DNA from 3 places in the Bacillus sp. CZDM1 genome. Region 3 is predicted to be linked to each of the others. Evidence: predicted binding sites of a transcription regulator. Region 3 holds the regulator's gene; each other region holds the start of a gene.
The links. The regulator LexA, encoded in region 3, represses DNA repair genes until DNA is damaged. The targets are predictions, from matches to a motif close to CGAACATATGTTCG.

Region 1: ACY3XC_RS02215 (Y-family DNA polymerase) is a predicted target of LexA. The motif match lies at 9,052-9,065, and genes of this name have one in related genera.
Region 2: parE (DNA topoisomerase IV subunit B) is a predicted target of LexA. The motif match lies at 2,480-2,493, and genes of this name have one in related genera.

Annotation. Positions count from the first base shown of each region.
Region 1 is NZ_JBUESO010000001.1:397,753-408,196, forward strand. Features, by position in the region: gene ACY3XC_RS02165 (acetyl-CoA C-acetyltransferase) at 1-532, opposite strand, end outside; gene ACY3XC_RS02170 (hypothetical protein) at 812-952, shown strand; gene ACY3XC_RS02175 (alpha/beta hydrolase) at 1,060-1,971, shown strand; gene ACY3XC_RS02180 (iron-sulfur cluster biosynthesis family protein) at 2,409-2,741, opposite strand; gene ACY3XC_RS02185 (CDGSH iron-sulfur domain-containing protein) at 2,875-3,081, shown strand; gene ACY3XC_RS02190 (DinB family protein) at 3,144-3,638, opposite strand; gene ACY3XC_RS02195 (FAD-dependent monooxygenase) at 3,719-4,912, opposite strand; gene ACY3XC_RS02200 (fumarylacetoacetate hydrolase family protein) at 5,125-6,075, shown strand; gene ACY3XC_RS02205 (cupin domain-containing protein) at 6,156-7,280, shown strand; gene ACY3XC_RS02210 (YolD-like family protein) at 7,339-7,674, opposite strand; gene ACY3XC_RS02215 (Y-family DNA polymerase) at 7,732-8,991, opposite strand; gene ACY3XC_RS02220 (YqzH family protein) at 9,155-9,349, shown strand; gene ACY3XC_RS02225 (SDR family NAD(P)-dependent oxidoreductase) at 9,391-10,188, opposite strand; gene ACY3XC_RS02230 (MBL fold metallo-hydrolase) at 10,198-10,444, opposite strand, start outside.
Region 2 is NZ_JBUESO010000002.1:346,758-357,201, forward strand. Features, by position in the region: gene parC (DNA topoisomerase IV subunit A) at 1-402, opposite strand, end outside; gene parE (DNA topoisomerase IV subunit B) at 399-2,378, opposite strand; gene ACY3XC_RS06150 (CoA-binding protein) at 2,658-3,071, opposite strand; gene ACY3XC_RS06155 (sensor histidine kinase) at 3,178-3,699, opposite strand; gene ACY3XC_RS06160 (glycosyl hydrolase family 18 protein) at 3,957-5,696, opposite strand; gene plsY (glycerol-3-phosphate 1-O-acyltransferase PlsY) at 5,855-6,442, shown strand; gene ACY3XC_RS06170 (hypothetical protein) at 6,557-6,733, shown strand; gene ACY3XC_RS06175 (CapA family protein) at 7,195-8,346, shown strand; gene ACY3XC_RS06180 (lysostaphin resistance A-like protein) at 8,388-9,143, shown strand; gene ACY3XC_RS06185 (HesB/YadR/YfhF family protein) at 9,214-9,507, shown strand; gene ACY3XC_RS06190 (Gfo/Idh/MocA family protein) at 9,557-10,444, opposite strand, start outside.
Region 3 is NZ_JBUESO010000003.1:437,649-448,092, reverse strand. Features, by position in the region: gene tkt (transketolase) at 1-1,221, opposite strand, end outside; gene ACY3XC_RS09840 (DUF896 domain-containing protein) at 1,402-1,632, opposite strand; gene ACY3XC_RS09835 (YneB family resolvase-like protein) at 1,765-2,421, opposite strand; gene yneA (cell division suppressor protein YneA) at 2,431-2,754, opposite strand; gene lexA (transcriptional repressor LexA) at 2,912-3,535, shown strand; gene ACY3XC_RS09820 (DUF4257 domain-containing protein) at 3,706-3,990, shown strand; gene glnA (type I glutamate--ammonia ligase) at 4,081-5,415, opposite strand; gene ACY3XC_RS09810 (MerR family transcriptional regulator) at 5,549-5,950, opposite strand; gene ACY3XC_RS09805 (methionine gamma-lyase family protein) at 6,094-7,365, opposite strand; gene hflX (GTPase HflX) at 7,370-8,638, opposite strand; gene ACY3XC_RS09795 (trimeric intracellular cation channel family protein) at 8,810-9,415, shown strand; gene spoVK (stage V sporulation protein K) at 9,448-10,398, opposite strand.

The DNA of each region.
Region 1 (10,444 bases), on a different contig from region 3:
CCTGCTCTTCCCTCGTAATGGAATATTTTTCTGCCAAGTTTTCAGCTGTAATTCCCATATGATATTGATTAAAAACACAAGTCAATCCGTCGCTAGTCATAGTATCTATTAATTTTTGATCACCCATTTTAAAGCCTTCACGGGCATTTTTTAATATGTAAGGAGCTTGGTTCATGTTCTCCATTCCACCAGCAACAACAATTTCAGCATCCCCTGCTAGAATTGCCTGAGTCGCCAGGTGAACAGCCTTTAATCCTGATCCGCAGACTTTATTGATTGTCATTGAGGAAACACTTTCAGGTATTCCTGCTCTGATAGCAGCTTGTCTTGCAGGGTTTTGACCAAGACCAGCCTGCAGCACATTTCCTAAAATAACTTCGTCCACTTGTTCTGGTTTTATGCCTGCTTGTTCGAGTGCTCCCTTGATAACAGTTGCCCCTAATTCAGGTGCTGATACATTTTTTAAACTTCCGTTAAAACTTCCTAATGCTGTACGTACTGCGCTAACAATTACTACTTCTGTTTGGCTCATTTTTTACCTCTCCTTTTATGTATTATTACCTTATACTATTTCGAGCCCGGACACAGAAAATCCTCTTATTTTGTCAAAATTTCATTTATTTTTGATTTTTTAGAATTTAATACCTCTAGAAATGAAATCTTTCTTCCTTCCTCCCTCCTCGATAGAGGCAGATTGAAAGCGGCTATTTCAAGCCTCTTGCCCAACCGTTATAGTTTTTTTACATGAATAATCAAGCTCCCATATAAGCACCTTATTAAATGAAACCACTTCGAAGGGAGTCTGACGATTATGAGCCAAAAACGAGATAAAGGATTCAGCCAAAAAGGTAAGGATTACGCCGAATCTGCAGGTACAGGAAAGCGAATGATTTCTGCCGAGGAAATAGAAAAAGCAATTCATCCTACTAAGAGACAAAATGCTGAGCAATAATTAATATTCATTAAGCCGCTAAATGGAGTTAGCGGCTTTTCCTATGTTAAAATAAAAGCCAATGTTACCAAATAATTACTATTTGAGGACCTTTTGGAGGTGTATTTGTGAGAAAAGCGTTACGAGCTCTTTTACTTTCATTCTTATTTACATTTTCTTTAGGTTTTTATTTTACTAATCGGCTTATGTATATGAAGAAGAAGGATGAGCAATTTATTGTACAGCGAGAACAGGAAGCGGGGAGATTCATTCCCGAACATTTCGAGTCACTTGCTAAACGCGAGGTTATCATTGAGTCACCCTTCGGCTATCCTATAAAAGCTCTGCTGGTTGAGCCGCACGAGTCCAATCGCTATGTGATTATCTCCCATGGTGTGACAGAAACAAAAATTAATTCAATAAAATATATGAATCTTTTTTTAGAGCGAGGATTTAATGCCATCATTTACGACCATCGGCGCCACGGAGAGTCTGGGGGAAAAACAACCAGCTTTGGTCACTATGAAAAGTTTGATTTAAAAGCCGTTATTGATTGGCTGAAAAAGGAGAAGGGACCGACTCTTACACTCGGTATCCATGGTGAATCAATGGGAGCGGCTACGATGCTGTTGTATGCTGGAATGCTTGAGGATGGTGCTGATTTTTATATTGCAGACTGCCCGTTCTCTGACCTGAAAGAGCAGCTTTCTTATCAACTCAAAAAAGAATACAAGATGATTCCTTCGCTGTTAATTCCGATTGCAGATTTTATTTTACGCTTTCGTGAAAAATATTCGATCCGTCATGTCTCACCCATCTCAGTTATTGAAAATATTAAACATCCTATTCTTTTTATTCACAGCGAAAACGATGATTTTATTCTTCCAGCCATGACGAAGGAATTATATGAGAAAAAGCAAGGTCCAAAAATGCTTTATCTCGCTGCAAAGGGCCGCCATGCTCAGTCTTTTAACGAAAATCCTGATGATTATCGCAGAGTCATTGATAAATTTTTGTCTAAATACGTTGAGAATGCATAAACACATGATAGAATTTCTTTTTATCTGCGTTTCGAAAAAGCAGACTGCCCAAGTGGGTTAGGGTTCCGTTTCGAGGTAATTTTCTTAAAAGATGTCTTGTCCTTAATCGAGTACCCAGCAAAAATAAAACATAAGCGGAGATTTTCCGGTTATATGCAGAATGAAGCTCGTTTTGGGGTAAATAAGGGGAGGTTTTCCGCTTATTCAAAGAAAAATCTCCCATTTTCGAATTTCTCGAGCCAATAGGCGGAATCTCTCCGTCTATTTAAGCCTTTTTTAATAATAAAAACGAATTAAGCGGAATTTTTCCGCCTATTTATTAGCGCTGCTTTAACCTTATCCCCCAACTGATAAAAGACTTATTCCAAATTCACACGTCAATTCTTGTGTCTTTTAAATAAGAAAGCACCCGAAAACGGAACCCTTTACCAAGTGGGTCAGTCTGCTTTTTCTGTCACAACAAAACTCATGTATCCGTTTAAGATTTGCTGTGGACTTTTTAGTTGAAAGGTATTACTTGCAATTGAAAAATCAATTGTCATCTTTTCATCAAAGAAAACTGTTTTTGACTTTTCTATATAAATGTTTCGTCCATTTGTCTCGAACGTAATATCGTCAGCATCAAGTTCCGGTACAAACCACAAGGCGATTACACCGTTTACGGCACATCCGCAATCCTCTGTGTCATACTTTAGTTTCAAATAGCCTTCACGGCCATTAATTCGTTTATTAAGTTTCTCAGTTGCTGCAGCAGTTATCATAATCACCATGTTTAAAACTCCCCCCCGTTGACATACGATGATTGTAACATAATTTTTTATTGCAGCTATTGTTTTTGATTACTTGCGTTTCCTCACTATTCAATATATTCTGAAAATAATACTTTTAAAGGAGTGTCAGGAGATGTCGAAGATTCAAATTAAAGTAAATGATAATGGTTCACTGCGGATTACTGGTGAGGTGGAATTGCTGGATGGAGCTGGAAATGTAATGGAAACAAAGCCTGCCTTTTCTCTTTGCCGTTGCGGGCTTTCCAACAACAAACCTTTTTGCGATGGTTCTCATAAAGGGAAATTTGACTCTCAAGTGCGAGTTGTAAAAGAGGATTAATGCAAACAACAGAAAAGGACTTCCTCAAAGGAGTCCTTTTTTTGAGTACTATATTTTTCAACTTACTGAACTTTTTCTAAATGACGAACGAGTTGCCCGTAATGACCCGTTACATGCTTAACGATTAAATGGTCGACTAAAAATGATAAAGGTTTTCCGTCAAAGTTTGGATTATAGCTTGGTGCTGTTTTTACTAAATCCTCTTCTTCCACTTTTACAAGAGCTTTCTCTACTTTCGGGACTAAGTTTTGTAGCGCAGTGATGGCATCCTCTTTCTTAATTCGAAATACAACGTTTTCATCTACAGCGGCTAACCGACGTACATGTTCGTGATTACGTCCCCATTTTGCTCCTGGAACCACTAGTAGTGCTTCCAAATCATAAACCCAAAAATCTACAGCTTCTAAAACATGAGAAACTATTTGCATTGCGGACCATTCTGTTTCAGATGGTTTCACATAAAGTGCAGCCTCATCCGTTTTTTTCAAAACCGTTGTAATATCATCTATACTCTTTTTAAATACTTCTAATTTTTCATTCAGTACTGCCGTTGCCAACGTTTACGTCCTCCTTCAATTCACTTAAAACAAAAATTTAAAAAATGCGTTAGAGCCAGCTCTAACGCGTTTTATTTTAATTAGCAATTTACACGTTCATAATTTTTCTTGAAATAACCATATAGGAAATCAACAACATTGTAATCCGTTGGTTTGTGATGTTCGAAAATAAAGTTACGAAGTGCTAGTGCAGTTGGATCCTCAGCATGAATAATTTCTCCCCATCTGCGAGCTGATCCTTGTACCATTGCAGAACGTGGAATTCGAATATCTTGGTATGCTTTAAATGCTTCCTCGTAGGTTTTATGTTCTTTTAACTTCTCACCTAATACAAATGCATCCTCGAGTGCTTGAACGCCGCCTTGGGCTAAATATTGAAGCATGGCATGACCAGAATCTCCTAATAGCGTAATGTTGCCATTTGTCCAATTGTCGATTGGTTCACGGTCATACATCTGCCAACGGAATTGTCGGTTAATGTAAGTTAAAGCGTTCTCAACTTTTGGATGACAATTTTCAAAACGGCTTGTCATTTCTTCTGGAGTTCCCCAGTCTTCTACATTAGCATCATATGATTTAAATACTACTACTTGGTTGTAAAGCTCTCCACGTCGAACTGGGTATTGCACCATGTGCAAGTTTGGTCCAATCCACATGATAACATCATCTAAGTCTAAATTTGCAGTACTAGCCACTTCTTCGATTGGAATCGTTCCACGGTAAGCTACATATGCAGAGTTTACTGGATTATCATCAACTAGCTGCTTACGCATGTTTGATTTTACCCCATCCGCACCAATAACTGCTTCTGCACTATACGTTTCACCATTTTGGTTAACAATTGTTACCGTATCACCATTTTGTTCTGCCGTTTGAATCATTTGGTTTGTAAAGAATTTGATATTACTGCTTTTTTGACATGCTTCATAAAGAACTCTGTGTAAGTCAGAGCGATGCAATACGATATAGGGCTGACCGAATTCTTTTTGGAAACCTTCCCCTAAATCAAGAGTTGCTAATTCTTTTGCTGTATATACATCTTTTAGTACCAGACGTTTTGGTACTACCGCATGCTTTAAGATTTCTTCCTTTACACCTAAACGGTCTAAAACTTCTAACGCATTTGGTGCTAACTGGATCCCTGCACCTACTTCACCAAATTCAGGTGCTTGCTCAAAAACTGCTACTGATTTACCTGTTTCTTGAATTGATAGTGCTGCTGCTAAACCACCGATTCCTCCACCTACTATAATGATGTCGCTTACATTAGTCATTGACATTTCCCCCTTGATCAAGTTATCGACTTCCACAAATAGAGAACTTAGTTAACCGATAAGAAAACCTTAAATCATTTTTCAGTGTTTCGTCAACAAAAAAATTACCCTTTTCTGAAAATAAATAATATTGACAATCCTTTTGAAATCTTTTAATATTTTTTATAAATAGTGAACTAATTTCATAATTAGTGAAATCAAGGAGGACAACCATGAAACTTATTAATTTTACTGTCGCTGGACACACACGTGCAGGGGCAATCGTTGATAACAAAGTAATCGACTTAAACTATGCTTACCAAGCACAGTTAAAAGCAGAAGGAAAGTACCGATACGAAGCAATTGCAAAAGCATATGTACCAGAAAATACAGATGAGTTATACCAAGGTGGTAAAGAATCGCTGGAACTAGCTCAAAATGCAATCGATTTCATTCTTGCTAATCCTGAAAGCTTCGATAAAAAAGCAATTTACACACTCGAGGAAGTTAAGGTAGAAGCACCTGTTCAAAAACCAGGAAAAATTATTTGTGTGGGTCACAACTACCGTGAGCACATTTTAGAAATGGGCCGCGCGCTCCCATCGGACCCAGTTATTTTCGCGAAATTTGCTAATACCATTTTAGGGCCTGAGGACGATATTCCACACTATCCAATTTCTGACCAGCTTGACTATGAAGCAGAGTTTACTTTTGTTGTTGGCAAACAGGCACGCAATGTTGCAGAAGAAGATGCATTAGATTATGTAGCAGGTTATACCATTACAAATGACGTAACTTATCGTGACATTCAACGACGCACTCTTCAATGGTTACAAGGAAAAACAGTAGACGGCAGTGCACCAATGGGACCATATTTAGTAACTTCTGATGAATTACAAAATCCATCCGGCTTAGATGTTGTACTTAAAGTAAATGGGGAAGTCCGTCAAAAAACGAATACTGCTAATCTAGTATTCTCCGTTCAAAAATTAGTATCTTTCTTATCAAATCTAATGACACTAGAGCCTGGAGATGTTGTATTAACAGGAACTCCTGGGGGGGTTGGGGTTGCTATGAATCCTCCGCAATTCTTAAAAGATGGAGACGTAGTTCGAATTGAGATTGACCAAATTGGTGCACTTGAAAATAAAGTAAAGGCAACAGAAGCGGCAGTCACTGTTTAATTAGGTATTGTAAGGGGTCAAGCAGCAATACGCTGCTCCCCTTTTTTCTATAAATTTTCAATAGTAAAGGGGAATGTGAAATGGCTGAAGTAAATCCAGAAGTTCAAGAGTTTATGAAAAGCTCCGTTGTAACCGATTACACGAGAGATATTCAACAATACAACTTAGGTCCACTTTGGGAAGCAATTCCTGCAATTATGCACAAAAATCCAAAGCCTCAAGCACAAGCTTATCTTTGGAGCAGTGAATTACTGAAAAAGAAAATGAATGAAGCAGCTCAAATCTTCACACCAGAACGCGGCGGTGAACGTCGTGCAATCTATTTCCAAAATCCTGGCTTAACTTATCGTGAACCTTGGGGATGGGGATCTACTACTCAAACGATTTATGCAGCTATTCAAATGTTATTACCAGGTGAAAAAGCTCCCTCTCACCGTCACTCACAAAGTGCATTGCGCTTTATTTCTGAAGGCACGGGTGCATACACGATTGTACAGGGTCAGCGTGTTTTCATGGAAGAAGGCGACTTTTTAATTACTCCGAAGGGCTTATGGCATGGGCATGAACATTTAGGTACAGAGCCTATGTATTGGATGGATGCTTTAGATATTCCTACTCTTTACGCAATCGGCGGTACCTTCTTTGAACCTTATGAAGAAGGTTTACAGCAGCCAGATATTCCAGATAACTTTTCAGAGATTCGTTATCAAGGCGGCATGGTTCGCCCTGTTGGTGATGATAAATTCACCGTTGCTCCACTTGCTAATTATAAATGGGATCGTACGGTAGAAGGAATTAAAGGCTTGATGGAATTTGATCCAAATCCACACCATGGATTTGCAGTCGAGTACATTAACCCAACTACAGGTAAATCGGCTAACCCAACGCTTGGCACTAGAATGCAGCATTTACCAGCAGGTTTCCAAACAAAAGCATTACGCCATACACACTCAACTGTTTACCAAGTACACAAAGGTGAAGGTTTCACCGTAATCAACGGCGTTCGCTTCGATTGGAAACAAGGCGATTACTTCGTCGTTCCAAACTGGGCCTGGTATGAACACTCTGCATCAGAAAACTCTTACCTCTTCTCTGTCAATGATTTACCAATTATGAACCGTTTCGACTTAGAACAGGAGCAATCATTTGAAGAAAATAACGGCCGCCAAAAAATTACTGGTGAATTTAAGGCGGACTTCCGTTAATAGTTTGGGTAACTTCAAAAAAGAGCGGATCTTAAATGGATCAGCTCTTTTCTAATATTTACACATCCGTAATCCTTATATCCGCAATGGCTGCAATCGGAATGCGGTGTACTTCTTCAAAGTGATCGACGATATGAAGCCTTTGTGTCATTTCGTCCCAATAATGAATTTTTCCTATAACAAGTTCATAATTTCGATTTCGAAAATGAGTAATGGTTACGAATTGGTCGAATTCGATTGCTTCAGATAAGGTAGCATTCATGAGTTCGAGCTGTTGCTCATCCATTTCTTTCTGCTCTTCATACTGATCTTCTTTTACCCAATCCCTGAGCAATTTAACATGCTCGGGAAGCATCATTGAAACCCATTTGATTCTTCCGCGGTCGCGAATCATTCGATCCCTCCTCTCTCGTTGTCCAGCTCCAGTGCCTAGGGGCTTACGCTTTTCTATTTATCCCTTATGTCCTCCAACAAGTGTGGCCCGGTGCCTAGCTGTTCCGGCAGCTGTATAGGAAACAGCCCGCAGCAGGGAACCTGAACCAAAGCGTCTGCGGACAGAATCAACCACATAGCCAAGCTCCCGCCGCTTATACGCACCCATATCAAAAAGATCGAGCTGAAACTCGCGGTCATCAACGATATTTCCGATACTAATGGCAATTTGCCTTACTGTCTTTCCTGTGTAATGTTCGTGGAATAACTCGAGACAAACACGGTAAAGATCCATGGTTACATTTGTCGGCTGCTTGATAGTTCTTGAGCGATGAAAGCCGCCGCCAAGTTCGTCTTGACTATAGCCAACACTCAGGCTGACTGTCCTCCCGGCTTTGCGGCGAGATCTCGCTCTTCGGGCTACTTCTTCACACATTTCTAAAATCACATGCTTTATTTCTTCCTCCTCTTTATAATCTCTTAAAAGAATTTGACTTTTTCCAAAGCTGATTTGCCCCTCAATCAGGGGTGCTCCCAAGTCTGAAAGGTCTACTCCCCAGGCATGATGATAAAGCTGATTGCCCATGATTCCAAATTTCTTTTCCAGTGCTTCTAAATCATATCGAGCCAGCTGACCAACTGTGAAAATGCCCATCCCATTTAATGTTTTTTCGACACGCCGGCCGATTCCCCACATCTCTCTTAGCGGAGAAACATTCCAAAGCTTGTTCTGGACATCCTCATACTTCCATTCGGCGATTCCATGCTTCTTTGCTTCAAGATCGAGGCAAAGCTTTGACAATAACATATTAGGACCAATTCCAACTGCACAGGGAAGTTGGAATTCACGTTCAATATCATCCTTTATTTTGGCTGCAACCGTAAAGGCGTCTCCCCACAAATGCAGTACTCCATCCACTTTGATAAAACTTTCATCAACGCTATACGTATGGATGGCTTCCTTTGGTACATAACGATTAAATAGACGGGTAATTTCAGTAGAAATACGCAAATAAGTTGCCATTTTCGGCTCGACGATTTGAATTCGCGGATCATCGGGAATCTCAAATAACCTAGAACCTGTTTTAATTCCAAATTCTTTCTTCATACGAGGGGAAGCAGCAAGCACAACACTTCCATTCCGCTCTTTGTTACCGGCCACAGCTAGATAGCAAGTCAAGGGATTAAGGCCAAGCATGACAGCGGAACAGCTTGCATAAAAGCTCTTCATGTCAACACATAAAATTTGATTGTGCGGTAACGTGCTGTAATCCACCATGACTTTCCTCCATTATCATTTTTCGAACACCTGTTCCTTTTATTATATACTTATCTTAAGCGAATATACGTTCTTATTCAATGGAAATTTTTTGACAGGTTTCTTGGTTATGGTTATTTTTCTAGAGGCAAAAACGGTATAATGGTGAGTGAGGTGCACGTACATGGAGAAAAAATTGATAATCAAAATGATAAAAAATTGCTTTAAACAATATTATTCCGAAGTGGATTCGCTGCCAATGAACAGTGAAGATTTAGAAAAGCTTGCAGACCGAATTATTCAAATAAAAGTCGAACAGCCTGCTGTAGATTTATACGAAGCTGTGAATGATACAGTGTACGAATTTTTAACAGGATGAAAGATTTACTCCACAAAAAAAAACCGCTAAACAGGGCGGTTTTACTTTTTGTTAAATGCTTTTTTGCCAATTGTTTCGAAAAGTCTTGGAAAAAGAACATAAACGATGCTGCCCATGTTCATCCAGCGCGGCAGGTTGATTTCTCTCGTTTTCGTTAACATGCTGTCCACGACTTTCTGTGCAACATATTCTGGCTGCAGCATAAACTTTTGAACATTTTTAACATACGTGCCTTTTTCATCAGCAATGTTAAAAAAGTTTGTTGCAATCGGTCCTGGATTTACAGATGTGACCAGAACATTATAATCACTAAGCTCCATTCTAAGGGAATTGGTATAGCCGAGAACCGCATGCTTGGTAGCCGAATAAACACTTGATTTTGGCGTGGCGATTTTCCCCGCCTGGGATGCGATATTAATAATATGGCCGAAACGGCGTTCACGCATTTTAGGAAGCACCATACTTGTACAGGCCATCAGCCCGACAACATTCACTTCAAACATCCCTTTGATTTCGTCCATGGTTGCCTCATATGCTTCACGGAAAACACCGAAACCTGCATTATTCACAAGAATATCAATATGGTCAATTTTCGCTGTTATTTCGCTGAAAACTTCCCTCACTTTGTCGGTATCAGAGACGTCTAACTGATGGACATCCACCCTAACTTGATGCTTTTGCTGCAATTCCGTTTGCAGCAGCCTTAACTTTTCTATGCTTCTTGCAAGTAAGATAAGGTTGGCACCACTTGCAGCACAAAGCTTGGCAATTTCAGCACCTATTCCCCCAGATGCACCAGTAATAACAATATTTTTATCCTTAAGTTGTCCCCTTGCCATACACACACCTCATCTAGCTTGATACAGGACAGGTTGATGGTCCTTACTACTAATCTCGCCGATAGATGCTAAATAGTCAAGTTGTCCCACTGTTTCCGATAAGGTCAAGATCAATTCACGCTTGTACGCAGCAGGAAAAAGAGTTTTGCAAATTTCAAATACGGTTTGCTGCTCTTCTTTCAGCCAATTATTAACCTTCATCGCCCGTTCATGTTGATGAAGAAGTCTTTTTTCAATTAGTTCTCTTAATTGAAAG
Region 2 (10,444 bases), on a different contig from region 3:
AAGCAGCTCTGCAGCAATGGCAGATAAACGAGCCTCCGTATAACGCATCGCAGCAGGAGGATCTCCGTCCATACTTCCGTTGTTTCCATGCATTTGGACGAGGACATTTCTAACCTTCCAGTCCTGGCTCATCCGCACCATTGCCTCATAAACAGATGAATCACCGTGTGGGTGATAGTTACCAATTACATTACCTACTGTTTTTGCTGATTTACGGAAGCCCTTTTCATGTGTATTACCTTCCACGTGCATCGCGTACAGTATTCTGCGTTGTACTGGTTTTAAGCCATCCCTTGCATCTGGTAAGGCACGTTCTTGAATAATATACTTACTATATCTGCCAAAACGATCGCCAATTACATCCTCTAAAGGTAAGTCACGGAATATCTCATTTGAGCTCATTCTTCAGATTCCTCCTCAGCGACCGTAATATTTTCATTTTCCAAAATACTATCATCTTCCTCTAAACCAAAGGCCACATTGCTTTCAATCCATTTACGGCGAGGGTCAACCTTATCACCCATTAGAGTAGTGATTCGTCGCTCTGCTCTTGCCGCGTCATCTATTTTCACACGTATTAATGTCCGTGTCTCTGGATTCATCGTTGTATCCCAAAGCTGGTCGGCATTCATCTCGCCAAGACCTTTATAGCGCTGGATTATATAGCCTCTGCCAACTTTTTTAATTGCACCTTGAAGTTCATCCTCGTTCCAGGCATACTCGATGATTTCTTTTTTACCTGTTCCTTTACTCACTTTATATAATGGAGGCAGTGCGATAAACACTTTACCTGCTTCAATGAGTGGTTTCATATACCGATAGAAAAAGGTTAACAGTAACACTTGGATGTGCGCACCGTCTGTATCGGCATCCGTCATGATAATGACTTTATCATAATTCACATCTTCTAAATTAAAATCAGAACCTACTCCAGCCCCAACGGTATGAATAATCGTATTGATTTCTTCATTTTTAAAAATATCGGCCAGCTTCGCTTTTTCAGTATTAATGACCTTACCACGCAGTGGAAGTACAGCTTGGAAGCGTCGGTCACGGCCTTGTTTTGCAGAACCGCCTGCGGAGTCACCCTCAACTAAGTAAATCTCATTCTTTTGCGGGTTTCTTGATTGAGCAGGTGTAAGCTTTCCAGATAATAGAGCGTCCGAACGCTTCCGTTTTTTACCGCTTCTAGCGTCCTCACGTGCTTTTCTTGCTGCTTCTCGGGCTTGGTAAGCTTTAATCGACTTTTTAATCAATAACGAGCTAATGTCTGGATTTTCCTCAAGGAAATACGTAAGGTGTTCAGAAACCACTGCGTCTACAGCCGATCTAGCTTCACTCGTTCCTAATTTCCCCTTGGTCTGACCCTCGAACTGTAATAACTGCTCAGGAATTCGGATAGAAATAATCGCGGATAATCCTTCACGAATATCTGCACCCTCAAGATTCTTTTCCTTTTCTTTTAGAAGGGAAACCTTTCGGGCGTACTCATTGAAAATACGAGTCATCGCCGTTTTCGTACCTACTTCATGCGTTCCGCCGTCTTTCGTACGGACATTGTTTACAAATGAAAGCATGTTCTCTGAATAGCCATCATTAAATTGAAAAGCATATTCCACTTCAATCCCATTGTGGCTTCCTTCAAAACTAATGACCGGATGAAGGACATCTTTTTCCTCATTTAAGTAAGTGACAAAGGCTTCTATTCCATTTTCATAATGAAAAACCTCATGAAAGTCATTTCGGTCATCGATGATTTCAATCTTTAACCCTTTTAAAAGAAAGGCCGATTCTCTTAACCTCTCACATAATGTTTCAAAATTATAAGTGGTCGTGGAAAAGATGGTCGGGTCCGGTTTAAAGTGAATCGTTGTACCTGATTGATTCGTTTTCCCGATTTTCTCTAAGGTTGTGACCGGTTTACCCCCATTTTCAAAGCGTTGTTCGTAAACAAAACCATCTCTTTTTATCGTTACAGTTAACCATTCGGATAATGCATTCACGACTGAGGCACCAACACCATGTAAACCACCGCTGGTTTTGTAACCGCCTTGACCAAATTTACCCCCAGCATGGAGGACTGTTAAAATGACTTCAGGAGTTGGTTTCCCCATTTTATGCATGCCCGTCGGCATTCCGCGTCCTTTATCCATTACACTTATTGAATTATCTTTATGAATTTTTACAATGATTTGGTCCCCGAATCCTCCGAGAGCTTCATCGACAGAGTTGTCGACTATCTCATATACAAGATGGTGTAATCCGCGTGTATCAGTGCTCCCGATGTACATTCCTGGTCGCTTCCTGACGGCCTCCAGTCCCTCTAGTACCTGTATGGCATCATCATTATATTCAAAAGCTTTCTGATTACTTGCCACTAAAATACCCCTTTCATTCCCTACAAAAGAAAAAACACTTTCTACTTGCTATCTTTATGAGTAATTTTTATCATTCGTGTAAAAGTTGATTTCCATAATTTAGAACGAATGTTTGCCGCTTTAATTGTACCACATGTTTTCAGCGTCTATGCTTTATTTTAGCGATTTATTTCGATTTGGCAAATGTCTAATTTAAAACAACATAATTATGTAACAGTATTTTTAGTCAAGAAAAGAAAAAAACTGCTAATTTTTTAGCAGCTTTTTTCCAGCAAATGATTATTTTGTTAAAGCGTGTGCCACTTTTATACAAAGGTCCATAATCACTGTATATCCTTTTTCTTTCAAAAACTCATAAGCTTCTTCATTTACTAAGCCTTGCTGAGCCCAAAACACATCTGCATCGATTTCATCGAATTCTTTTGCTACATCAAACAATTGTTCTGAACGGCGGAAAACATTGACAATATCTATGTGTCCTTCAATGTCTTTTAAAGAAGCAACCGCTTTCACGCCTAGCACTTCATCAACACTTGGATTCACAGGAATAATATCAAAACCTGCTTTTTGCATCACCTCTGACACCATATAAGAGGTTCTGTCTGGTTTATTACTTAAACCAACAACAGCGATACGTTTAGATTTTTTTAAAATTGCGCCTATTTCCTCTAATGATGGATTTTCGACTGCCATTAAATACACTTCCTTTATTTCCTTAATTTTACTATCTACTCTAACTATAACATAATTAGATTGTTTATAAAAAATAATAGCTCCCGAGAGGTCGGAAGCATTATTGTTATAGTGCTGCATAATTTTCGGAAGAAAATTTTGGAATAGAAAGACTAAATCTTGCTCCATCCTCAGTATTTTCAACCTTTACGAAACCATTCATCTTTTCAATAATCATTTTCGTTATATAAAGACCATTACCAGTTCCATGCTCATTAGTGGTGAAATTGGGTTCGAATAACCTTGAGATTTGTGCAGAATCGATACAACCTGCATTATCAGTAAACTTCACAACTATAAGGTCCTCTTTCGTGCAAATCTGTATTTTCATTTTTCGACTTTGGATATGATTCCTATCAAAAGCTTCTCTTGCACTTGTTAAAATATGTAATACAATTTGACTGAATTCACTGGGAACTCCGTAGGCAATTTGCAGGCCGCGATATTCGAAATCTACATGAATATCTTGGTTCCTAAGGATAGAGAAAAAAACTGACAGCGCTTCTTCAATTGAATCTGAAACAGAAAAAGGACATTTTTCTTTGTTCGTTTGATAGAGCTTTCGAACATCATAATTAGTTCGTGACATACTATCACCCCTTTTATATTACTTAGATAAATATAAGAAATCCGATCAGTCCACAGTTGACTTGATCGGTGTTTAATGACATTTTCTAAAAAGTTTATAATTAAATTATATTTCGAGATAGCAAATCTTTTCAATCGGTATTGAAAGGGTTTGAAAATTCTCCATATATTTGTAATAAATTAGACTCTAATTGTTCTTATCTTAGACAGAATATTATTTTAAATGAAAACAAAAAGAAATAGACCAGCCATGCCGGTCTATTTCTGTGTTAATGCTTTATTAGGGTCCATATTTATTGCTGTCCAAGCAGTCTGATCACCGAAATTTCTAGACCAGGAAGCTACTCCAGCTAGCTGGTAAGTAGAAGCAAGGTTTGCGCGTTTAGATAGTGATAATTCATCCTCCATCCAAACTTTATAGGTAGCCTTCTCATCCTCCGCGTAATACTCTACATAGTTTTGACCGCTTTCTTCATCATAAACAGGCTGCAGGCCTTTCTCAGCAAGCCATTCTTTCACCTTCATCATGGACAAAGCCTGAGAGCTAACCTCCGTCGACCCGTCCGCTTTTTGTTGTTCCTTCCAAAGCCTGGTGTATAATGGCACACCTAGAATAAGCTTCTCTTTTGGAACCTCAGTCAACAAGTTTTGTAGATTTTTCTCCACCCAAGGGAGACTTGAAACACTTCCAGATACCGGGGATGAACCAGAATGCTCGTCATAAGCCATAATAATCAGATAATCTACAATACCAGCGAGCTTACTTCTTTCATAGAAAGAAGACCAGTTATTATTTTCGCCTGCATAAAAGGTTATGTCCATTGAAACGACTAAGCCTGCTTCGTGTAAGTAAGGTGTTGCTTCCCTCATGAATTGAGTGACTAAGTGCCCGTCTTCCTGCTTTACATTTTCTATATCAAAGTTAATTCCCTGTAATTGGTACATTTGACTGAAATGAAGCAGCTGTACGATAATCTTTTGCCTTGTTTCAAAATCTTTTAATGCCTCATGTGTGAGCACTGGGTCAAACGAATTCGAAAATAACCCCCATACCTGATAACCCCTTGACTGTGCCCATTTACTATATTCTAAAGAAGCTAAATTTTTTATGCTTCCATCGTTTCCAGTTAAGGAAAACCAAGTTGGAGACACTACATTCAAACCCAGCATATCAGGAATTAGCGTATGATCTGGATTTTTGCTATAAACGGCTTCCCAGGTTAATTGAATCGGTCCATTAATTTTAGGAATTTCTAATACTTCATTTTTCTGTGAGATTGTAATCGTAACTTCTTTGTTTCTCTTAACATATTTCTTGTGGATGTACCCACTTAATCCATTTTCTTTTCTCACTAAATAATAATCCTGTTCCTCGGACTCTATCATGACGGTTTCTTGTTTAGACATTTCCGCAGTATACGGTGACTGTAATGATGGCTCTGTTCGTAATCTCAATTTTTCAGGGTGAACATCTTCTGACGTTATTTCTCCTTGTATATATTGATCACCATCTTTTTGTACCCAAACCGCACCCGTATCTTCTAAAACTGTATATTGGATAGGATAATAGGAAAGCAGGGGATCGATCGCCACAAATATTTGACCTTCCTTTGAAATAATCGGTGATACCTGCAAATCCACTGGTTTTTGATTTACAAAAAAAGTTAAGGAATCTGTAGGCATTTGAATGACTTTGTCTGTTGTCGTAATGATGACGGACTTAGATTTTTCATCAAAAATAATAGAATGATCTATGTGCTCTTGCATAAATGTAAGTGGGAGAAAGATAGAATTCCCCTCTAGTAGTGCATTTCCCTTTTGAGTTCCTTCAAAAAGGATTGGATTTTTTTCGGTAAAATAAGTTAATCTTTCCTTAGAGGCAAACGGATATAATAAAAAAAGAATAGAAGATGCAATCATTAAAATTGCGATCATCAATCCTCCCAGGATCCATTTTGGTGATAATGATTTCTTCTTACGGTATTCAATTTGTTCCAAAGTTCTTCCCCCTCACATCTATCGTACGGTATTAAATAAAAATTGAGAAGGAATTTTTTTAGCACTTTTTGAATTAGTTAAAAGCGGTAGTAGTGTTTTTTCACCATTACATGGTAAAATAACAGGACATGCATTATTTATAGAAGGAGAAATCGTTGATGGTTCAAATTATTTTAGTCTTGATACTAGCCTATCTGCTAGGATCCATTCCGTCAGGTTTAATCATTGGGAAAGTTTTTTATAAAACAGATATACGTGAGCATGGAAGTGGGAATTTAGGGGGAACCAATACTTTTCGAACCTTAGGAGTAAAAGCTGGTCTAGCTGTTACTGTGGCTGATATCCTAAAAGGTACTTTAGCGGCATCCTTACCTGTACTGTTTGGACTTGATGAAATCAATCCTTTACTCGCTGGTGTTTTTGCTGTTATTGGACACACTTATCCCATCTTTGCTGGATTCAGAGGCGGCAAAGCAGTAGCAACATCTGGCGGCGTATTATTGTTTTGTGCACCACTTATGTTTTTAACTATTTTCGTTGTCTTTTTTGCCAGTCTTTACATTACTAAATATGTATCATTATCATCCATGCTTGCTGGCATTTGTGCTGTGATTTATGCTGCAATTGATGGAGACCTTCCCCTTCTTATTGCAGTAATACTTTTGGCCTCATTTGTCATTTATCGACACCGTGCTAATATTAAGCGAATCATGAATAAAACGGAACCTAAAATTAAATGGCTTTAAGGAATCTTAAATGGTTCCTTAAAGCCATTTTTCATGAAAATTTCATATTTCCAGTCATTTTCTTTCCTTATTCTAATGTAAAATAAAGGTAAAGGTACTCAAGGAGGGGATTTTATGTCTGATCTTAATCAAACCTATATGTTTTCAACGGACGTTTCAGACGCCGCATATCAAGAATTTGTGGTTGAATTTTATCAGTGTTTAATGGATGATCTCCCAGAAAAATTTCCATACAAGGTAACAAGGAATTTTGATGAGCTAATTGATTTTTTTGAAGAAATGGATGAATAAACAGCAGAAAAAACGGAGTTCCGCTTTTCGAAACTCCGTTTTTATATTTTTAATAATTTAAATGAGTATTTTCCCAGAACATCCTCTACATAATCAAGTTTAGTATGGTCAAAGTAAACATAATCCTGTTCATGAATGAGAATATTTAGCCCTTCAAATTCAAATAGAAGATCACCAGTAATTTTCCGCTCTTCCAGAGACAGATTTAGTTTGGGACCTCCTCAGCCAATCCCCATGCTCAACCGAACGAGTAGTTCCTCATTTGGAGATTGCTTTTCCCTCAGGATAATTCCTTCCAATATGCTGCGGGCACTCTCCGTAATCTTGAACAAACCTATCACTTCCTTAATATTTTTTCATAAATTGCAGGAAAAAGTCGAAAAATAGCACATAATTATATTATAGTATTGGTAGAATGGTTGAAAATATTTTGCCTCAAAACAGATTAGTAAGGAGAAGCTATGAAAAAGAAAGCCATTATTTCGTCTGTTATGATCATTTCTATGTGTATTCTTGTTGCTGCTGTACTCCTAATTGAACAGCGTAATAAACAGAATGCAACAGAAAAAAAACACACTGCAAAGGAACATACACAGAGATTGCAGCCTGTTATGAGCAGGACTCTGACAGAAAGGATTACTGTAGGTGCCATCGGCGACATTTTGATTCATGATACCGTTTATCAGGATGCGTATAATGGAACGCAGTATAATTTCAACCCTATCTTCGAACATGTTAAAACCATATTGGAATCACCGGATGTTCTAACAGCTAATCAAGAGAGTATGTTAGGTGGAGTTGACATAGGTGTATCAAGTTACCCGACGTTTAATAGTCCACATGAGGTCGCAGATGCTCTCGTTCATTCGGGGGTTGATATTGTTTCAATCGCTAACAACCATACGTTAGACAAAGGAGAAAGAGGAATTCTTTCTGCTGTCGATTATTTAAATAGTATTGGACTCCCCCATGTTGGAAGCTTTCTAAATCAAGAGGACCGCAAAAAGTTAAGAATCATACATAAAAATGGTATAAAATTAGCATTTCTATCTTATACCTATGGAACAAATGGAATACCCATTCCAGATGGCAAGGACTTTCTAGTTAATCTTATCAATCGAGATCTTATGAATGATGAAATTGGGCGGGCTAAGAAGGAAGCAGATGTTGTGATTATGAGTATCCATTGGGGTAATGAATACCAACGAATTCCGACCAATGAGCAAAAGGATTTGGCAAATTTCCTTGCGAACGAAGGAGTAGATATCATTTTTGGTTCTCATCCCCATGTCCTTCAGCCTATGGAATGGATTAATACTGAAGATGGCGGAAAGTCATTGGTTATATATTCATTGGGTAACTTTATCTCAGGACAAGTAAGAGACTATAAAGATATTGGCGGCATGGCAACGGTTGAAATCACGAAACATATTACGAATACAGGGAAAACAATTGAATTAACAAATCCGGCTTTTTATCCTACCTATGTTTCAAGCCAAGGTAGTAAAAATTATCAAGTTGTACCATTAGAAAATGCAGGTTCCTTTGGATTGCAAAATGCTGCTGCTAAATACCAGGAAATTAAAGACCATATGACCCAATGGCTCCGTTAATACGGGGCCATTAACCCGTTTTAATTGGAAGGAAGTTTCAAATGAAACAATTTAACTATCAAGGATATATATTATCAATATTGTTTATCGTTTTAATTTATTTCTTCACAAGAGGCTACTATAGTCTATTTACTTGGTTTCTCCTTGGCCTATTCCTATTGCTCGCTTTCCTGAAGGAAGAAAAGCGTTTATTTGCATGGGTGATGATTTCCTTTTTTGGTGGAAATCTACTTCTCTTTTATACGGATAAATTTATTGAAGGGTATCAATACATTCCATTCTATAGGGTAATTATAAACCAGGTATTGTTCCTTATCCCTATCCTATCTATATGTTATGTTATCAAGCAATTCAATAAAAAAATTAGCTTCTTTTTTAATAAACCAGAGGTAAAAAACACCAATAAGCATTTCTATATTATTTTGTTACTTCTTTCTGTCGGTCTCACTTTCATATTTATTAATATTAGTGGATCAGATTTAAACATGTTCCTTTCTCTTTTTACATTCTCTCTTATTCATGCTTCACTACAGGAAGTGATGTGGCGAGGTATTCTGCTCTCACAATTAATTAAGATAACAAATGAAACATCTGCTATGCTATTTACAAGTATTACCTTTGCGATGAATACAACTATATTTGGATTTTCTACGGCGGTTGTTCTGTTATATCTCATTTTAGGGTTCTTATTTGCACGTTTAACCATTAAATATAAAAGCATCTTGCCATCTATTTTTGCTCATTCATTTGTATTAATTTTCTTTTACCTAAATGACTGGCTTCAACTTCCTTTATAAGCAACATCATCGATATTTGCATTTGCTTTATTATATAATAACAACATAGGTATTTTGAAAGGAGCAACAAATGAAAATCCAAATCAGCAGTGATGCAGCAGCGTGGTACAAACAAGAACTAAATCTTAAAACAGGTGATTTTGTACGTTTCTATGTACGATATGGCGGATGCAGTACCGTACAAAGTGGGTTTTCACTTGGTATATCAAATGACGAACCCGTTGATATTGGAGCAAAAACAACTGAAGACGGAGTTACTTTTTATATTGAAGAAAAAGACTTATGGTACTTTGATGACCATGATTTAGTCATTGAGTATCATGCAAAATATGAAGAGCCTGTTTTAGATTATAAAAAAGCATAATCAAAAAAATAAGCACACATGAATGATGGTACTTTCATGTGTGCTTATTCTATTGCCTGCTCTCCAGCTGTTGAACAACAAATTCGCATATTTCATGTGTCTGTAAGGAATCCCTGGCAGTAACAGATGGAAAGCAGTTAGTTCCTACCGCATTAATAAACTCTTTAACAATCTGTTCAAATCCTCTTTTAAATAGGGTAGAATCCCAATTGTTAAAAGAAAGTGCGATTTCCTTATGATCACGATAAATCGTTAATTTATCTAAATCATGGACAATTCTTTTCTCGTTAGGTCCCATTACTTCTAATCTTTCTTCTACTGCCCCGCTGTCTCGGTTCATAATCGCGATACCTGTCATGTCCTTAGAAATAAATTGAACAACTACATGGTAAAGCATCCCATTATCTACTCTTCCATTAACGATTGTTTCTTGGATATCGCCTTTCATAATGTACCGTACCGTATCTAAGACGTGGATAAAATCATCATAGACAAATGAGCGAATATCGCTGGGCAGTGCGTGGCGGTTTTTTTGCAAAATAACCATATTTGGTTGAGCAATTTCTGTCATTGCTTGATAAAATGGGGAAAACCGTCTGTTAAATCCAGTCATTAAGATAAGACCTTTTCTCTCGGCAAGTTCCACGAGTTCCTTGGTTGATCCCAAGTGGTTGGTTATAGGTTTATCGACATAGACATGGATACCATTCTCTAAGAGCTCTCTTACAATTTGCTCATGAGATTCCGTTGACGAATGGACAAATGCTCCTTTTATTCCACTTTCTATTAGTGAAGTAAGACTTGAATGAATGTGTGGAAATCGGTATTGATTACTTATTTCCGTTAAAACGTCAGTGTTTCTTGTGAAAAGATAGAATTCCACATCAGCTTGCTTACTAAGAACAGGCAAATAAGCTTTTTTCGCTATATCCCCAAG
Region 3 (10,444 bases):
CCAAATATTTCTAGCATCGTAGTTGCCTGGCGCATAATCTCCGGTACCTTTGATCATGGTTTTATTAGAACCAGCAAGGTCAGCTGAACCACCGATAAAGATTGGTAAGTTTTTCGCAATGCCATTTAGTGCCTCACCTGATGATGCTCGGCTTGCTAGTGCTTTACCTTCGCTGTATACTGGAATATCTTTATCCCAGCCCTCTGGCAATTCATTTTTCAGTACTTTTTCTAATTGACTAGCTAATTCAGGATATTCGTTCTTATATTGTGCAAAGAGGTCGTTCCATTCTTTTTCCTTTTTCACACCATTTTCAACGATTAGGTTTTGGAAGTTTTCGTAAACTTCATTTGGTACGTGGAAATCTTCTTCAAATGTCCATTTATAAGCTTCTTTTGTCAGCTTTAACTCATCTGCTCCAAGCGGTGAACCATGAACACCTGAAGTTCCAGCACGGTTAGGTGAACCATAACCGATAACCGTTCTAACTTCAATCATCGTTGGTCGATCAAGATCAGTTCTAGCTTCTTCTAGCGCTTTAGCAATTTCTTCAAGATTATTTCCGTCTTCTACGCGAACATATTGCCAGCCGTATGAAGTGAAACGATCTTTTACACTTTCAGAGAAGGATTTATTTAAATCACCATCAAGTGAAATATCATTGGAATCGTATAAAACTACTAAACGACCTAGTTTTAAATGTCCAGCAAGCGACGCAGCCTCTGCTGAAACACCCTCCATTAAATCTCCATCCCCACAAATACTATATGTAAAATGGTTTACTAATTCATAATTTTCTTTATTGTAAACACTAGCTGTATGTCGTTCTGCCATCGCCATTCCGACTGCCATTGCAATTCCCTGTCCAAGTGGACCAGTTGTTGCTTCTATCCCATCCGTATGACCATACTCTGGGTGTCCTGGAGTTTTACTTCCCCATTGGCGGAATTGTTTTAAATCATCCATTGATAGCTTATAACCTGACAAATGAAGCATGCTGTATAATAAAGCAGATCCATGCCCTGCAGATAATACAAAACGGTCACGGTTAAACCACTCTGGATTTTTCGGATTATGGTTCATAAAACGTGTCCATAACGCATAGGTCATCGGTGCAGCACCCATTGGCATTCCAGGATGCCCTGAATTTGCTTTTTCAATCATATCAATAGAGAGCGTACGAATAGAGGTTACTGACAAATCATCAATAGTATTAAACATTAATTAAATCACTCCTGATCCACTAGGATAAAAAAATAATAACAACTATTATATTATAGTTCTTATGGTACTAATTCAACAATTAATTTGAGTACTAAACAAATTAAATGACTTTTATTTTCTTATTTTAGCACTCTAGAGGGTGTAATATGTAAAAAGGAAAACAAAATGTTTCCCTAATTAATGAAGATTATATTTTTTTCGAACTTTTATCTTTTCAGGTGTTACGTCATTTCCTTCTGGATCGATGATTTTGGTATTGGTTAATGTATCCAGCATAGAACTGCGGAAAGTGGTCAAATATTCGCTTCTTAATTTTGATTGTTCCTTCGCTTCTGCTTCTGTTAAACCAGTTGCTTTGGCTTTTCTGGCTAATTCATTGATTCTTGCCATTTTTTCTTTCGAGAGCATGAAGAACCCTCCTTTCAAACTTGTCTGTTGATATCCGCTTCGATCATTAGAGTGACAACAATAAGCTTTATCACAGTAATTACTTAAAGACTGATTTTACTAAAAAATAGACCATCTGACAAGGCAAATGGTCTACTGCTCTTCTGAGTCGATAGATTGTTGAGATTCTTGATAGCGTCTGTGAACAGTTGCTTTTGAAATATTGTACCCAAAACCCCTTAAAGTAGCAGCAATCTCCGAAAAAGTTAATTTGTTTTTTCTAAGACGGACTATCTCTTCAATGGGAACTTCTATTTTTTCCCGTCCCGAATTCGATTCGAGATTTTTAAGATTCTTTTCAGGCTTATATCCATGAGCAATAGCTCTTTTCATTCCACGCTTGATTTTGATATTATGAAGCTTACGCTGATATTCTTCAACCATACCCACTATATTTAATACCATGGAATCACTTTCAGATAACTGCAGCTCTCCATTATGAGAGATACTATACAGCTTAACGCCCTCTTTCATTATAAAATGCAGAAGAGCAATCTTCGCATTTCCTCGTCCAAGCCTCGTTTCATCTTGAATTAAAACTGCTTGTACTGTTTTTTCTTTCAACAAATCCAATAGCTGCAGCATTCCATCTCTATCTAGTTCATAACCACTTGCTTGCTCTCTAATAATGGATACCACACTAAAATGATATTGACCCGCTAGCTTTATAAGTTCCTCTTCTTGACGCTTTAATGAGGTTTCCTGGGTATCTTTATTTGTACTTACCCGACAATATATGACAGCATTCACCATCTGCCATTACTCCCCTGCAGCGCTGGCGTATTCAGTTAAAGATCCAGCTTCAAGGTTTACAGGGATTGTGATTTCATCGCCAGGATAAATTCTATCCCCGTCGATATTGTTATGCTGCTTAACCCAGCTGACAAATTCATTATTGGAGTAAGAATGCTGATTCGAATATTGGTTAGAGATTTTCCAAAGTGAATCGCCTTCGGAAACCATAATTGTTACGAACTTCTCTTCCACGTTAGAATTGAAACGTAAGGATAAAATAAAAGCTAATGAACAGCTTAAGATAATTAATAATATTGCATAAGAGTATTTTTCCCATATTTTTTTCATAACAAAACCCCTATTCAGAATATATGTTCGCTTATTTATTTTTATTATAATCCGAACGTTTGTTTGTTGTCAACAATAATTCGAACTTATGTTTGTATAAAAAATACGAACATGCTATAATTAATTTAAATATTAAATAGGGCGAGGTGTATCTATAATGACAAAAATATCTAAGCGCCAGCAGGATATCCTTGATTTTATTAAAGGGGAAGTAAAGAAAAAAGGGTATCCGCCATCCGTAAGAGAAATCGGAGAAGCGGTTGGGCTTGCTTCTAGTTCTACTGTCCATGGTCATTTAGCACGTTTGGAGAGCAAGGGACTGATTAGAAGAGATCCCACAAAACCGAGAGCAATTGAAATACTAGAAGCAGATGAAACTTTGAATATCCCAAGAAACAATGTCGTCAATGTGCCGATTGTCGGTAAAGTAACTGCTGGTCTGCCAATAACCGCCATTGAAAACGTAGAAGAGTATTTTCCACTGCCTGAAAGTCTAGCGCCTGCCGATGAGCAAGTATTTATGCTAGAAATCATGGGTGAGAGTATGATAGAAGCCGGAATTCTTGATGGAGATTACGTGATTGTAAGACAGCAGCAAAATGCGAATAATGGTGATATCGTCGTTGCCATGACAGACGAAGATGAGGCCACTTGTAAGCGATTCTTTAAAGAAAAAGATTTCATTCGTTTACAACCAGAGAACTCAACCATGGATCCGATTATTCTAAGAAATGTTTCAATCCTAGGAAAAGTTATCGGAGTTTACCGTCATATTCATTAATTGAAAAGAGCAGATGTTATAAATCTGCTCTTTTTTATGTTTATTTTTGGTAAATTATACAAAAATGTGTATTTTTACTCATTCTATGTAGTTATCACTATTAGTATAATGGTAATACACCAAGATTTACCTTAGGTCAAAAAATCTGGGCTTAAGGAGTGTGGAAAACAGTGTTGAAGGACATTATTTTCTCAATGGTTATTGGTGGATCAGTAGGAATTATCAGTCATGTACGAAAGCACGGAAAAATCATCATGCCTCGTAAAACAAAGAAGTTTATTTATCTAGGTTTTCTAGAAGAAATACTTCTGTGCTTAGTTGCTTGTCTCCTCGTGGTGATTTACACAACTCCCAATTCATTAGTTGAGAATATTTTAGTATCGGTACTTGTAGGGATTAGCAGCGATATTATTCTAACCAAGTTTAAATTACTAAATGAAAAAAGTGAAAAATAAAAGAAACAAAATAACCCAGTATGGATTATATCCACACTGGGTCTCTTAATTTTCGCTGTGAATTCTTTGTCAATACTGGGTTACTTAATTTTAGTACATGCTCATGTATTGATCGCGTTCCCAAGGATGTACAGTTGTACGGAACATATCCCACTCGATCTCTTTTGCTTCGATAAAGTGTTCGAAGATGTGCTCTCCTAATCCAGATACAATTACTTCATCTGACTTCAATTGATCTAATGCTTGAGCTAGTGTTGCAGGAAGATCGATGATTCCTTCTTCGATTCTTTCCTCTTTGCTCATCACATAGATGTTACGGTCAACTGGAGCTGGAGGAGTCATTTTATTCTTAATACCATCTAAACCAGCTTTTAATAGAACAGCCATTGCTAGATATGGGTTTGCAGCTGGATCAACGCTTCTTACTTCTACACGAGTACTTAAACCGCGGGAAGCAGGAATACGAATTAATGGTGAACGGTTTCTAGCAGACCATGCAACATAGCAAGGTGCTTCATAACCAGGTACTAGACGCTTATAAGAGTTTACAGTTGGATTCGTTACCGCTGTAAAGCTTGGAGCGTGCTTAAGGATACCTGCAATGAATTGACGAGCTGCATCACTCATTTCTAAGTCGCCAGTTGGCTCATAGAATGCATTTTTGCCATTTGTAAATAATGAAAGATTCATGTGCATTCCAGAACCATTTACTCCGTATAATGGTTTTGGCATAAACGTTGCATGTAAACCGTGCTTACGAGCAATCGTTTTTACTACTAATTTGAATGTTTGAATTTGGTCACATGCTGTTAAAGCATCAGCATATTTAAAGTCAATTTCATGTTGCCCTGGTGCTACTTCATGGTGAGAAGCTTCAATTTCAAAGCCCATTTCTTCTAGTTCTAGTACGATATCACGACGGCAGTTTTCTCCTAAATCTGTTGGCGCTAAGTCGAAGTATCCGCCTTGGTCGTTCAACTCTAGTGTTGGCTCACCTTTTTCATCTAATTTAAATAAGAAGAATTCTGGCTCAGGTCCTAAGTTAAAGTCTGTAAATCCAAGCTCTTCCATTTCTCTCAATACTCTTCTTAAGTTATTACGTGGATCACCATCAAATGGATTACCTTCTGCAGTATAAATATCACAAATTAAACGAGCTACTTTTCCTTTTTCAGCTGTCCAAGGGAATACTACCCATGTATTCAAATCTGGATATAAGTACATATCAGATTCCTCAATACGTACAAAACCTTCGATAGAAGACCCGTCAAACATCATTTTATTATCCAAAGCCTTTTCTAATTGGCTAACTGGAATCTCAACGTTTTTAATTGTTCCTAAAATATCAGTGAATTGTAGACGAATAAATTTAACATTTTCTTCTTGTGCCAAACGCTTAATATCTTCTCTTGTAAACTTTGCCATTCTTATTACCCCCAAATAGTTTTTTAATAAAGGCTTTTTTCTGTCAGAAAAGAGCTTGCAAACTTAATTTCAAGCACAATCAAAGTTTGTTCCACGGTAAAATCAGATTTAGGAACAATTACAGAAAATCAACCTAATGGAAAAATCGTGACATATCCCCTTGCCTTAAAGACGAACGATTAAATCTGCCAGCTTGCTGTAATTCATGTCTTAGAAGATTTCGCAGCTGGTCATCCGTCAAATTTTGCTTGGCTTTTTCAGCCTGTTCCTGAAGCACATTCACTTGCTGCTGTTTGACAAGGAAGAGCTGTTTTATACCAGCCATATTCACTCCTTGATCAATTAAATCCTTAATTTCTAATAGACTATCAATATCATTTAAACTAAATAGTCTTCTATTCCCATCAGTTCTTGCTGGAGAAATCAATTGATGCTCTTCATAGTATCGGATTTGTCTAGCTGTTAATTCTGTCAGCTGCATGACCGTTCCGATTGGGAATAGTGGCATTGAGCGGCGTATTTCCTTTCCACTCATTCAATTTCTCCTCTCTTTTTGCTAATTTATATTGTTATTATATTTCGTGTTAGAAAAGATGTCAATCCTATGTTAGATTTTCTAACATGGTTTTTACAAAAAATAAAAGGACAACTTTATGAAGTTATCCTTTGTATAATTCCTTAGTTTAATTCAATCAAATTTTTATCAATCAATGAATCAACAGCAATACAAACCGCCATTTTCACATGAGAGTAGGTTAATCCTCCTTGAACATAGGCTACATAAGGAGGTCGAATCGGTCCATCAGCTGTCAGCTCAATACTTGCACCCTGAATAAATGTTCCAGCTGCCATAATTACATCATCCTCGTAACCCGGCATATAGGCTGGGTACGCAGTTACATGTGAATTAATTGGTGAAGCAAATTGAATGGCTTGGCAGAAAGCAATCATTTTATCCTTATCATCAAATTGAACAGATTGAATTAAATCCGTTCGATTTGAATCCCATTTAGGGGATGAATTCATCCCTAGTTTCTCAAGAAGTGCAGCTGTAAAAACAGCTCCTTTTAACGCTTGTCCCACTACATGCGGCGCCAAAAAGAACCCTTGATACATTTCTTGAAGACTGTATAAGGAAGCTCCCGCCTCTGCTCCAATACCCGGTGAGGTCATTCGATACGAACAGGCTTCAACATATTGTTTTTTCCCGACAATATATCCACCCGTTTTCGCCATTCCTCCACCCGGATTTTTAATCAGCGAGCCTGCCATTAAATCAGCACCTACATGGCAGGGCTCTAATTCTTCGACGAATTCCCCATAACAGTTATCTATAAAAACTACGACATCCTCTTTGATTTCTTTTACAAAAGATATCATCTCTTTGATTTCGGAGACAGTAAATGATGGTCTAGTTGCGTAACCTTTTGAACGCTGTATACCTATCATTTTTGTATTAGGTTTGATTTTTTCAGCTACTAGACCCCAATTTATCGTTCCTTCCTCTGTTAGAGCCACACTATCGTAAGAAATACCAAACTCCTTTAGCGAACCCACTCCATTGCCGCGAATCCCTACAATTTCCTCCAGAGTATCATAAGGTTTTCCAGTCATATAGAGAAGTTCATCCCCAGGACGAAGGATACCAAATAATGCAATGGAAATCGCATGCGTTCCCGAGATAATTTGCGGTCGTACAAGTCCTGCTTCCGCACCAAAAACATCGGCATAAATTAACTCCAATGTATCCCTTCCGATATCATCATATCCATACCCAGTGGATGGCATAAAGTGCGAATCACTCACCCTATGCTTTTGGTAACTTCTCAATACACGAAATTGATTCGTTTCAATTCTTTCGTCTATCTCTTTATGTACGGATGCAATTTGTTGTTCAATATCTTTTACAATTTGTTGAAGCTTTTCCCCATTTTTTAACTGTTGAAACATGCTGTTACTCCATTCTCATTTTGTATTTCTGTAATTGCCCGGAAATTTGTTGATTTGGAAGAGAAAATCCTCTGCATTGATAAAATTCTTTTTCTTCATCAAAGACTAGTTCTCTTACAATCGTCTCATTCTTTAATTGTGCCAGTAGTTTCCCCTCTGTCGAAGGTATACTAACTTGATATTGATCCATCATTTCAATACTGACCTTTTCAATTTTTCTTTTCAGTTCATTGCGATCCTCTTTATCATAGGCGCTAATAAAAATGAGAGGAGTGCTTGTCGTTGGCACAAAGTCCGGATGTTTAATATCCCTTTTATTATAGACAGTAATTTGTGGTATGTCTTTAACTTCCAAGTCTTCAAGCAGCTTATTCACTGTTTTTTCATGTTGGAAATAGTCTGCATTTGACATATCGACAACATGCAAAAGGAGGTCTGCTTCCTTAACCTCTTCAAGCGTCGAACGGAAAGCAGCAATCAGCGCGGTTGGAAGGTCTTGAATGAATCCCACGGTATCTGTAATTAATGTTTGAAACCCACTTGGTAAAATCAACTTCCGTGTCATTGGATCCAATGTAGCAAAAAGTTGATTTTCCTCAAACGAATCCGCTTCAGACAGTCGGTTAAAGAGTGTTGATTTGCCGGCATTTGTATAGCCAACAATTGCTATTTGGAAGGTTTTGTTTTTCTTCCTTCTTTCTCGGTAACGCTCTCGGTGCTGCACAATTACAGCAAGCTGACTTTTAATTTCATCAATTCTTCGGCGAATATGACGGCGGTCTGATTCGAGCTTTGTTTCCCCAGGTCCTCTTGTCCCAATACCTGCACCTAACCTTGATAAAGCTGTGCCTTGACCAGCAAGACGAGGCAGTAAATAATGGAGCTGTGCTAGTTCAACCTGAAGCTTGCCTTCTTTAGACCTAGCTCTTTGTGCAAAAATATCTAAGATTAACTGAGTCCGGTCGATAATACGAGCATTTAACTCAGATGAAAGATTTCGTTTTTGGCTGGGGGATAGTTCATCGTTGAAAATGACTAAGTCTGCTTCTACCTCATCTACAAGAGCTTTTAATTCTTCTACTTTTCCTTTTCCTATATATAACGCTGAGTGAATACGTTCACGTTTTTGAACAACCGTCATTAGAACTTCACCCTTAGCTGTTTCAGTTAAGGAAGCAAGCTCCTCCATTGAATATTGGAACCTGTTATCATCCAATGTTTGCGTTTGGCAGCCAACTAAGATTGCTTTTTCTAAGCTTACCTCTTGTTCCATACCAACACCTGCTTTCATTAATTTTCCTTACCTCATCATACCAAAAAAGATGATTTTACCCTAATTTTTGAAAAATTTTTGTTGATTTATCACACCTCCGTGTTAAAATCATATTGTTTGCTGAAAATTTAAAAATAAATGTATTTCACATCGAGGGAGAAACCGAACAAAATGACATGGGATGTTTTAAGTATTATCGGTACAATTGCTTTTGCTGTTAGCGGTGCCATTGTCGCTATGGAAGAAGAGTATGATATATTAGGTGTTTATATTTTAGGAATTGTCACTGCTTTCGGTGGCGGTGCCATACGAAATCTACTTATTGGGGTCCCGGTTTCTGCTTTGTGGGATCAGGGGTTGTTCTTCCAATTTGCCCTTTTATCGATCACGGCTGTATTTTTGTTTCCAGCAAATTTGTTGCGGCATTGGCAAAGATGGGGTAATCTCTTCGATGCCATTGGCTTGTCTGCTTTTGCAATTCAGGGTGCTATTTACGCAGCGAATATGGACCGTCCGATTAGTGCTGTTATTGTGGCAGCTGTCTTAACGGGAATTGGCGGAGGGATTATTCGTGATTTATTAGCAGGCAGAAAACCGATTGTATTACGATCGGAAATTTATGCCGTTTGGGCTATTGTTGCTGGTCTAATGATTGGATTAAAAATAGCATCAAGTCCGTGGGAGTTGTACACTCTATTTGTGCTTATTACTGCACTAAGGGTACTTTCCTATACATTTAGCTGGAAGCTTCCTGCTAGGAGACTTGGAGCACATTAAAAAATCGGCGGCATAAATGTCCGCCGATTTTTTTATGAATCCTCCTCAAAAATTAAATCATTACTTCGAAGTGTCATTAATTCATGTTTGTCGAAGCTATTCTGCAACAAAAGCCGCATCGCTTGAGCGCGAATGGATTTTTCAATAATATTCCGGACATATCTGCCATTCGAAAAGCTATTGGGATTGAGCACGGATTTCACCCAAATTAAATGATCCTTTAGTTTTTTCTCCGCACCATGACTCAAACTATATTCTCGTTCATCCAGCATCCGAGCAGAAATTTCCATCAATTGATCAATTGTATAATTAGGAAAATCTATGACTAATGGAAACCGGGAGTGCAGCCCAGGATTTAAGGTTAAGAAATAATCCATCTCCCGAGAATATCCAGCCAAAATGAGGATAAATTCATGCTGTTTGTCTTCCATATGCTTGACTAGCGTATCAATCGCTTCTTTTCCAAAATCCTTTTCTCCTCCGCGTCCTAATGAATAGGCTTCATCAATGAATAATATTCCACCCTGTGCTTTTTTAATTAAGTCCCGGGTTTTTTGAGCCGTATGACCAATATATTCCCCCACAAGGTCGGCTCGTTCTGCCTCAATTAGGTGCCCCTTAGTCAGTACGTTCATTTTTAAAAAGAGCTTGCCAATTAATCTGGCAACGGTCGTTTTCCCTGTCCCCGGATTGCCTTTAAACATCATATGAAGGGCTTGCTTTCTTGCCTTCATACCCACTTCTTCCCGTTTTTTATTCACGAATATCCATGCATAAATTTCTTTTATCATTCGTTTCATTTCTTCCATACCTACTAATGCCCCGAGCTCGTCTTCGATTTCTTTTAACGCGGCGTGCTCCGGGGGTATAACCTTTGGAACAACTTGAGGAACAGGAAGCTCTTTCGTCAATGACTTCCTCTTTTGGGAGTTGAGCGATACTGTTATTTGTCCATTACTCTTCATGCGAATCGGTTGGTCCAAAGCCTTCACCTCTCATTCTGCAACGCAATACTCCTTCATTTATGTG